DNA from 3 places in the Streptomyces sp. NPDC021115 genome. Region 2 is predicted to be linked to each of the others. Evidence: riboswitches for the same ligand, from Rfam matches in the RefSeq annotation. Region 2 holds a riboswitch; each other region holds the start of a gene.
What was found. A riboswitch is a leader RNA that binds a small molecule or an ion and turns the genes downstream of it on or off. The one in region 2 is predicted to bind thiamine pyrophosphate.

Region 1 (3,264 bases), on a different contig from region 2:
CGTACAGCGGCCACCGCACGGTGCCGCCGCCCTCCGGGCGGGTGGCGCCCAGCTCCACCATGACCAGGGCGATCAGGGCGCACAGCGCGCCCGCCGCGATCCAGGACAGCAACGCGGCGGGCCCGGCGGTCTGGGCGGCGTACAGGGCCGCGAACAGCCAGCCGGAGCCGAGGATGTTGGAGAACCCGATGGCGGTCAGGCCCCAGAAGCCGAGGTCCTTGTGGAGTCTGCGCTCCTCGGCGAGCACCGCCGGGGCGGCGATGGACTCCGCTGGCTGGTTCTGCGGCACGTGGCACGTCTCCTCGGGTGGTGCGGGATCATACGAGAGCCCAGGGTGCCACGCGCCCCGCCGGTCCCGGTGCCCGCGTCGTCAGCGGGCCGTGCGACGCCCGAGCCTGAGCGGGACGTAGATGAGGAGCGCCGCGAGGAAGGCGGCGTAGTACGCGAGGTCGGCGCCGTGCAGCGCGGCCGCCACCGGGCCCGTGTACAGGCCGGTGTCCATGAAGGGCACGGCGGCGGCGAAGGCGGCGCCGAACGCCAGGAGCGCGGGCCACCACGGCTGCGGGCGGGCGCGCTCGGCGGCCAGGTCGACCGGCGCGCCGCCCCGGGCGCGGGCGCGGGCGAACCAGTCGACGGCCACGACCGCGACGAAGCCGGGAATCCAGTAGCCGACGAACAGCAGCACGTTCTGGAATCGGGCGGTGGTGTCGGCGGCGTGCATCCACAGCACCAGCGGGAAGCCGAGCGCGGCGGCGAGGGCCGCGGCCAGCGGGCGGGGGATGCGGACACCGGCGGTCTGGAGGGCCAGGGAGCCGCTGTAGTCGTTCATGGCGTTGCTGCACAGCGCGGCGAGCGCCACGGCCAGCAGCCCGAACGCGCCGAGCGCCCCGCCGCCGAGCGCCGTCTCGACACCGCGGGCTGTCTGGTCGGTGAAGACGGAGGCGCCCCACAGCCCCAGCGTCTGGACGGCCACGAAGGACACGGTGACACCGAGCAGGGTGCACCAGAACATGCGGGTCCGGGAGGTGTCGCGGGGCAGATAGCGGCTGAAGTCGCTGGCGTACGGCGCCCACGACAGCGCCAGGCTCAGCGCGATCGTGCTGGTCAGGACGAAGGCGCCGACGCGGTCCGCGCCATGGGCCGACCCGGTGGCGGCGGGGTGGACACCGTCGAGCAGCTTGACGGCGAGGGCGGCGAAGGCGGCGGCGAGGACGAAGGTCATCAGCTTCTGCATCCGGTGGATGGCCTCGTAGCCCAGCACCCCGAGCACCCCCTGGGCGGCCATCATGATCAGCACGCCCAGCCAGAACGGCAGCCCGCACAGCCGGGCCAGCGCGTCACCGCCGAACAGCCCGATGAGCGCGTCCCAGGCCACCGACGACAGCCACTGGAGGACGCCGGGCACGCCGACGGCCCGGCCGAACGCGAGCCGCGCCAGCGGCAGCTGCCCGGCCCCGGTCCGGCTGCCCCAGGTGCCCAGATACGCGGTGGGTACGGCACCGATGAGGGTGCCCAGGACGACGGCGGCCAGCGCGGTGGCGAAGTCCAGGCCGAGGCCGATGCCGACGGTTCCGGTGAACACGCCGGTCATGGTCAGGTTCGGGGCGAACCACACGGTGAACAGGCGCCCCGGGCCGCCGTAGCGGTGACTTTCCGGGACCGGCGCGATACCGCGCGCCTCGACGCGCAGATCGCCGGGCGCGGAGGGCATCCGCCCGTCGAAGACGGATTCCGCGCCGAGGGGCGCCGGATCAGTGGCAGCATGCGGCCGTGGCATCGATGACATCCCTCCGCCAGTGCTAACTGGTTCAGGTTCGACGGGTGTGATCTCAGCCCCCGCGTGGGGGCACCCCGTGTCCGGTGGAGCGCCCCCAGGCTAACCCCTCATGCCGGGGGCCCGGTCCCGGGGGCCGGTCCCGGCCGCTGCCGGGAGCGCGTCCAGGAACAGCGCACCGGCCAGCAGTGCGGCGCTCCCACGTGGTGCGATGCCCGTCTCGCGCAGTTCGGCGTCGAGGGTGGCGAGGGCGGCGGCGCCCCGGTCCGTCGCGGTGCCGCCCGCCTCCAGCACACCGCGCGCCCCGTCCTGCACCCGCCGGAGGGCGGGCGGCCCGGCCTGGTACAGCGGCCCGGTGTCCTGGAGGGTGCTCATCACGGTGAGCAGCGCGTCGAGGCGGGCCTGGGTCTCGGTGGCGCCCGCGGCCCGGGCTGTGGCCAGGGTGTCCAGGGCGCGGCGTACGTGCGGGAAGGCGGCCCGCGCCTCGCCGCGCGCGCCCGCCGCGCCGTAGGTGGCGGACACCTGCGAGCCCGCCGATGGCCTGCGCGGGGCACGGCGGTCGGCGTGGGCCGCGAGCTCGCGGGCGGTGGCGGTCAGTTCCCGGGGCGTGGCGCCGGGTGTCAGGGCGGCGGCCGCCACCAGCAGCCCCAGCACCCACAGCGCCCCGTGGTGCACACCGCCGGTGGCCGGGCCGCCACCGGCCCGCGCCATGGTCCACTCGGCGCAGCGGCCGATGGCGCCCAGCTCCTCGCGGAGCGCCCGGGTCGGCTCGCCGGGGCGCCGCGCGGCGGCGGCCATGGCCGCGAACCCGGGCGCCAGCGACTTGGCCGACCAGCGCAGCGCGAGCAGATCGGTGCCGGTGGCGCGGGCCTGGAGGTCACGGGTGTCCGCGAGGCCCGGTTTGGGGGTCAGCTCCGCCTGGGAGATCAGGGCTCGTACGGCGGTCTGCGCCAGTGCGTCGTCCGTGGAGCGCGTCGTGGGCATGCCCGGAGGCTAGGCGGCGGACCTTTCCCGGGCCTGGGTCCTTCCTGTGATCCCGCTGTGGGGCCCGGTGCCACGCCCTTAAGCGCGACGCCCTCAGTGCGACTCCCTGGCCACGTACGATCCGCGGGTGCCGGAGAGGAAATCGAGCCCCGCGCCGCGGTCGGCCTGTTCGACGTGGTCACGGTAGATCTGCTCCCATCCGCTGGTGGCCGGTGGCGCGGCGGCGGTCACCGGTTGCCGTGCGGCGAGTTCGTCGTCCGGTACGTCCAGCCTCAACAGCCGCCGCTCGACGTCCAGTTCTATCCAGTCGCCGGTCCGTACCAGGCCCAGCGGGCCGCCCGCCGCCGACTCGGGGGCGATGTGCAGGACGACGGTGCCGAAGGCGGTGCCGCTCATCCGCGCGTCGCTGATCCGCACCATGTCCCGCACCCCGGAGCGCAGCACCGCGGGCGGCAGCGGCATGTTCCCCACCTCGGGCATGCCGGGGTAGCCGCGCGGCCCGCAGC
Region 2 (3,264 bases):
ACGAAGCGCCCGAACTGCTCGGACCAGAAGTACGGCACCGGGTCGTAGACCTGGCCGGGGAAGTGCGCGGTCCGGCTGCCGACCACATTGGCGGCGACCGTCCGCGGCCCCTGGAGCGCGTTGTCCCAGTGGTGCACCAGCAGCCGCGTCCCGTAGCGGGCGGACGGGAAGGACGCGCAGTCGCCGACCGCGTACACGTCCGGCGCCGAGGTGCGCAGTCCCTCGTCGGCGGCGACGGACCGGTCCTCGGCGAGCGCGATGCCCGAACCGGCCAGCCAGCCGGTCGCGGGCCGGGCCCCGATGCCGACGACCACCGCACCGGCGCGCAGCCGGGTGCCGTCGCCGAGCTGGAGCCCGTTGGCGTCGAGCGCGGTCACCCGGGCGCCGGTGACCAGGGTGGCGCCGTAGTCCGCGTACCAGCCGGTCATATGGGCGGCGACCTCCGCCGGGAGGGCGCCCGCCAGCGGCCGGTCAGCGGCCTCGACGACCGTCACCGCGCAGCCCGCCTCGCGGGCGGCGGTCGCGAACTCCGCGCCGATCCAGCCCGCCCCGACCACCACGATCTCCTGCTGCCCGGCGAGCACCGGGCGCAGCCGCTCGGCGTCGTCCAGGGTGCGCAGGAGGTGGACGCCCGGTACGTCCTCGCTGCCGGGCAGGGCGATCGGCTCGGCGCCGGTGGCGATCACCAGGACGTCGTAGCGGACCGGCCCGGACCCCGTCTCGACCGTCCGCCCGGCCGTGTCCAGCCCGGTCACGGGCACGCCGAGGCGCAGCCCGATGCCGAGCGCGGCGAAGTCCACGTCGAACGCGGACCCTTCGGCCTTGCCGAGCAGCACGGCCTTGGACAGCGGCGGCCGGTCGTACGGCTGATGGGGCTCGGCCCCCAGCAGCAGGATCTCCCCGGTCCAGCCCTGTTCCCGCAGCGCCACGGCGGTCTGCACGCCCGCCATGCCCGCGCCGACGATCACCACCCGCTGTCCGCCGCCACCCGCCGAGGACGCCATCGTCTTCGTCGTCTCATCGCTCACACGATCACTGTATTGCGGCAGGTGGGGCGGACCGCAGAGCGCACGACGAGATCTCGGGCACAGCCCGAGGGGCCGGACGCCGGGCCGGACGCCGCTTCGTACGGGCGCGCCGCGGGCCCGGCGGCCGACGCCGCCCGGGACGCTCCCTTCCGGGCGATTCGGGGCGCGTACTAGGGTGGCGGGACAGAGCACTCGCGGGAGCCCGGGCGCACCGGGCTGAGAGGGAGGCTGGCGCGGCCTCCGACCGTACGAACCTGATCCGGGTCATGCCGGCGAAGGGAGGGGGCGACCAGCCCATGCACACGCCACCCCACACACCACATCGAACGACCGCCGACGAAGCGCCGTACGACGTCCTCGTCATCGGCGGCGGCATCATCGGCCTCGTCACGGCCTGGCGGGCGGCCCAGCGGGGCCTGCGCACCGCCCTCGCGGACGCCGCGCCCGGCGGCGGGGCCGCCCGGGTCGCGGCCGGGATGCTGGCGGCCGTCACCGAGCTGCACTACGGCGAGCAGACCCTGCTCGGGCTGAATCTGGACTCGGCGCGCCGCTATCCGTCCTTCGTGGCGGAGCTGGAGCAGGCGAGCGGCCATGACCTGGGCTTCCGCACCTGCGGCACGCTCTCCGTCGCGCTCGACGCCGACGACCGCGCCCATCTGCGCGAGCTGCACGCCTTCCAGCAGCGGCTCGGTCTTGACGCCCAGTGGTTGAACGGACGCGAATGCCGGCGCCTGGAGCCGATGCTCGCGCCGGGCGTGCGCGGGGGCCTGCGCGTCGACGGCGACCACCAGATCGACCCGCGACGGCTGGCGGCGGCGCTCCTGACGGCGTGCGAGCGCGCCGGGGTGGTGTTCCACCGCGTCCGCGCGGAGCGGCTGCTGCTGGACCGCGACGGCGGCCGGGCCACCGGGGCCGAGCTGGCCGACGGTGCGCGCACCCGGCTGACCGCCGGGCAGACCGTGCTGGCCGCGGGCAGCCTCAGCGGACGGCTCCCCGGCGTCCCCGAGGACGTCCTGCCGCCCGTACGCCCGGTCAAGGGCCAGGTGCTGCGGCTGTCGGTGCCCGGCCCGTACGCGCCCTTCCTGTCCAGGACCGTGCGCGCCGTGGTGCGCGGCGGGCACGTCTACCTCGTCCCGCGCGAGAACGGCGAGCTGGTCGTCGGCGCGACCACCGAGGAGCTGGGCTGGGACACCACGGTCACCGCGGGCGGGGTGTACGAGCTGCTGCGCGACGCGCACGAGCTGGTGCCCGGCATCACCGAACTGCCGCTCGTCGAGACCCTCGCCGGGCTGCGCCCCGGCTCTCCCGACAACGCCCCGCTGCTCGGCCCGACCGCGCTGCCGGGCCTCCAGCTGGCCACCGGCCACTACCGCAACGGCGTCCTGCTCACCCCGATCACCGGCGATGTCATGGCCGAGGCGCTTCACCGTGGCGAACTCCCGCCCGAGGCACGCCCGTTCTCCCCTCGGCGCTTCGCGCCTCCCACCACAGCGGCAGCCGCAGTACAGGAGCACACCGCATGACCGTCACCGTGAACGGCGAGCCCCGGGAGCTGCCCGACGGCACCACCCTCGACGGGGTCGTCGCGACCCTCACCCAGGCGCCCTCGGGCGTCGCCGCGGCCGTCAACGAGACGGTCGTCCCGCGCGGCCAGTGGCCCGCGACCCCGCTCGGCGACGGCGATCGCGTCGAGGTCCTCACCGCGGTCCAAGGAGGCTGAACCCCATGTCTCACGCCACGTCCCACGCCACGTCGCAGCCCACCACCCTCGACGAGGTCCTCACCGGCGCCGATCCGCTCACCATCGCCGGTACGACCTTCGGCTCCCGCCTGATCATGGGCACCGGCGGCGCGCCCAGCCTCGACATCCTGGAGCGCTCGCTGATCGCCTCCGGCACCGAGCTGACCACGGTCGCGATGCGCCGCCTCGACCCCACGGTGCAGGGTTCGGTGCTGTCCGTGCTGAACCGGCACGGCATCCGCCCGCTGCCCAACACCGCGGGCTGTTTCACCGCCGGGGAGGCCGTGCTGACCGCCCGGCTCGCCCGCGAGGCGCTGGGCACCGACTGGGTGAAGCTGGAGGTCGTCGCCGACGAACGCACCCTCCTCCCCGACCCCATCGAGACGCTGGACGCCGCCGAGACCCTGGTGGACGACGGCTTCACGGTCCTGCCGTACACCAACGACGATCCGGTGCTGGCCCGGAAGCTGGAGGACGTCGGCTGCGCGGCGATCA
Region 3 (3,264 bases), on a different contig from region 2:
CGACGGTGCGGACGACGACCGCGTAGTTGAAGAAGACGTGGGCCAGCAGGATCGCCCAGACGCTGGTGTCGAGCCGTATCCCCCACAGCTCGTCCAGCAGCCCGCCGCGCCCGAGCAGCCCCAGGAACGCGGACCCGGCGACGACCGTCGGCAGCACGAACGGCACGGTCACCACGGCGCGCAGCAGCCCCTTGCCGGGGAAGGCGAAGCGGGCGAAGACATACGCGCCGGGCAGCGCGACCGCCAGCGTCAGCCCGGTCGACGCGGCCGCCTGCCAGCCGGTGAACCACAGGGTGTGCAGGACGGACGGGTCGCCCAGCACCTCGGGTATCCGCCCGAGCTGCCACCGGCCGCCGGTGCGCAGCCCGCGGGTGACGATCGCGGCCACCGGATACGCGAAGAAGACGGCGAAGAAGGCGAGCGGCACTGCCATCAGGGCGAGCCGCACGGCGGCGCCGCGCAGCCTGCCGCGACCGGCCGCGGGCTCTGGCTCTACAGAAGCCGCGGGCTCTACAGAAGCCGCGGGCTCTACAGAACGAGCGAGGACCATGCCTTGACCCAGGACTCACGGTTCTCGGCTATCTTCCGCGGCGGCAGGGTCGCCGGATCGGCGATCTTGACCCCGTACCGGGTGAAGACCTCCGGCAGCTTCGCGCCCTCGCGCACCGGATTGACGTACATGTTCAGCGGTACGTCCTCCTGGAAGCGCTTGGTCAGCAGGAAGTCCAGCAGCGCCTTGCCCCCCTTGGTGTTGCCCGCGCCGTTCAGCAGCCCGGCGAACTCCGTCTGCCGGAAGCAGGTGCCGTCCGCCACCCCGGTCGGGGCCTTCGCGGGCTTCGACTTCGCGTCCGCCACCTCGGCGGGCGGGCTGGAGGCGTAGGAGACGACGAGCGGCTTGTCGCCCTTGGCGCCGCCCGCCGAGCCGGAGAACCGGTCGTAGTACGCCTGCTCCCAGCCGTCGACCACCTCGACGCCGTTGGCCTTCAGCTTCTTCCAGTAGTCCTTCCAGCCGTCGTCGCCGTAGCGGGCGGCGGTGCCGAGCAGGAAGGCGAGACCGGGCGACGAGGTGGCGGCGTTCTCGGTGACCAGCAGGTTCTTGTACGCGGGCTTGGTCAGATCGGCGAACGACCTGGGCGGTGCGAGCTTCTTGCGCGCGAACCAGGCGCGGTCGTAGTTGACGCAGATGTCGCCGTAGTCGACCGGGGTGACGCGGTGCTTCGCCCGGTCGGGCTGGAAGGCCGCGGGGACCTTGTCCAGGCCCTTCGCCTCGTACGGGGTGAACAGGTCATTGTCGAGCGCACGCGAGAGGAGGGTGTTGTCGACGCCGAAGAACACATCGCCCTGCGGATGGCTCTTGGACAGGATCGCCTGGTTGACGGCCGCCCCCGCGTCACCACCGGCCTGCACCCGCACCTTGTAGCCGGTCTTGCGGGTGAACTCCTTGAGGACCGCCTTGGACGCCGCGAACGAGTCGTGCGAGACCAGGGTGACGGTCTTGGAGTCCTTGCCGTCCGCCGCGCCCCCGCCGCAGCCGGTGAGCACTCCGGTGCCGAGGGACCCGACGAGGGCGGCGGTGACGGCACGCCGGAGATGGCTGTTCATGGTGAGGCTGACTCCCTACGCCGGTATGACCCGGATCAGGTTGGAGGGTCTGCGGCCGTGCCGCACTCTCAGCGCTGTCGCGCTCCCCTGTCGGAATGTTCACTTGTCCGTCGTCGCGGGACGGTGGTACGCCGGTGATGCGAAGGCACCGTATCAGCCGGTGGCCGGATCAGCCCGTGGTCGGATCGGCCGGTGGTCAGCGCTCCGTGGCCGCCAGCTGGCCGCACGCCCCGTCGATCTCCTGCCCCCGGGTGTCCCGGACGGTCACCGGCACCCCGTGCGCCTCCAGGGCCGCCACGAACGCCCTCTCGTCCTCGGGCCGGGACGCCGTCCACTTGGAGCCGGGCGTCGGGTTGAGCGGGATGAGGTTGACGTGCACCCGGTGGCCCTTGAGCAGCCGCCCGAGCAGATCGGCGCGCCACGCCTGGTCGTTGATGTCCTTGATCAGGGCGTACTCGATGGAGATCCGGCGGCCGGACTTCTCCGCGTACTCCCACGCCGCGTCCAGGACCTCGCGCACCTTCCAGCGGGTGTTGACCGGCACGAGGGTGTCGCGCAGCTCGTCGTCGGGCGCGTGCAGGGAGACCGCGAGACGGCACTTGAAGCCCTCGTCGGCGAACCGCAGCATCGCCGGGACCAGCCCCACCGTCGAGACGGTGATGCCGCGCTGCGACAGACCGAGGCCGTCAGGCTCGGGGTCGGTGAGGCGGCGGATCGCGCCGATGACCCGGTTGTAGTTGGCCAGCGGCTCACCCATGCCCATGAAGACGATGTTGGACAGCCGGGCCGGGCCTCCGGGGATCTCCCCGTCCCGCAGGGCCCTCATCCCGTCGACGATCTGGTGCACGATCTCGGCGGTGGACAGATTGCGGTCCAAGCCCGCCTGGCCGGTGGCGCAGAACGGGCAGTTCATGCCGCAGCCCGCCTGGGAGCTGATGCACATGGTGACCCGGTCCGGGTAGCGCATCAGCACGGACTCGACCAACGTGCCGTCGAAGAGCCGCCACAGGGTCTTGCGGGTGGTGTCGTCGTCACAGCTGATGTGCCGCACGACGCTCATCAGGTCCGGCAGCAGCCCGGCCGCCAGCTTCTCCCGCGCGGCGGCCGGTACGTCGGTCCACTGGGCGGGGTCGTCGGTGTAGCGGGCGAAGTAGTGACGCGACACCTGACCGGCCCGGAAGGGCTTCTCCCCGAGGGCGGCGACAGCCTCGCGGCGCTCGGCGGGCGTGAGGTCGGCGAGATGCCGCGGGGGCTTCTTGGCCCCACGCGGCACGGCGAAAGTGAGTTCTCCGGGCTTAGGCATGGTTTTCCCAGTGTCGCAGATCAATTCCCGTGACCTGCGGCGGACGATTGTGACTCCTGTCGGCAGTGGTCGTCATCTGTCGTCGTTGATCCCCCTCGGACGGCCCACAGACGGCCCGAGCCTTCCCCACTTCCCCAACCCACCACCCTCCCCAGCTCCCATCCCGTCGCCGTCGTCCCACACACCGTGGAGCAGGCGTGGTTCAGGGCGTCAAGGTGGAGCGCGCCACTGTACGAACGACCTTGACGCCCTGGGCCGCGTCTGCTCGGCTCTGCCTGGGACGACGGTGACGGGATGGGAGCTCCCCGCGCACGCCACGATGGACCTGCGGGCGCAGACGGAGCCCCCGCCATCCCGGA

Region 1: it holds a riboswitch for thiamine pyrophosphate, as region 2 does, so the genes downstream of both, ACH4TL_RS12340 (purine-cytosine permease family protein) here and thiO (glycine oxidase ThiO) in region 2, are expected to answer to the same signal.
Region 3: it holds a riboswitch for thiamine pyrophosphate, as region 2 does, so the genes downstream of both, ACH4TL_RS00425 (thiamine ABC transporter substrate binding subunit) here and thiO (glycine oxidase ThiO) in region 2, are expected to answer to the same signal.

Annotation. Positions count from the first base shown of each region.
Region 1 is NZ_JBIRQF010000003.1:522,548-525,811, reverse strand. It holds gene ACH4TL_RS12345 (APC family permease) at 1-289, opposite strand, end outside; gene ACH4TL_RS12340 (purine-cytosine permease family protein) at 371-1,786, opposite strand; TPP riboswitch at 1,769-1,864, opposite strand; gene ACH4TL_RS12335 (triphosphoribosyl-dephospho-CoA synthase) at 1,877-2,758, opposite strand; gene ACH4TL_RS12330 (IlvD/Edd family dehydratase) at 2,852-3,264, opposite strand, start outside.
Region 2 is NZ_JBIRQF010000009.1:225,000-228,263, reverse strand. It holds gene ACH4TL_RS27030 (NAD(P)/FAD-dependent oxidoreductase) at 1-1,004, opposite strand, end outside; TPP riboswitch at 1,213-1,326, shown strand; gene thiO (glycine oxidase ThiO) at 1,325-2,551, shown strand; gene thiS (sulfur carrier protein ThiS) at 2,548-2,748, shown strand; gene ACH4TL_RS27015 (thiazole synthase) at 2,865-3,264, shown strand, end outside.
Region 3 is NZ_JBIRQF010000001.1:110,266-113,529, forward strand. It holds gene ACH4TL_RS00420 (ABC transporter permease) at 1-433, opposite strand, end outside; gene ACH4TL_RS00425 (thiamine ABC transporter substrate binding subunit) at 529-1,602, opposite strand; TPP riboswitch at 1,598-1,701, opposite strand; gene rlmN (23S rRNA (adenine(2503)-C(2))-methyltransferase RlmN) at 1,799-2,905, opposite strand.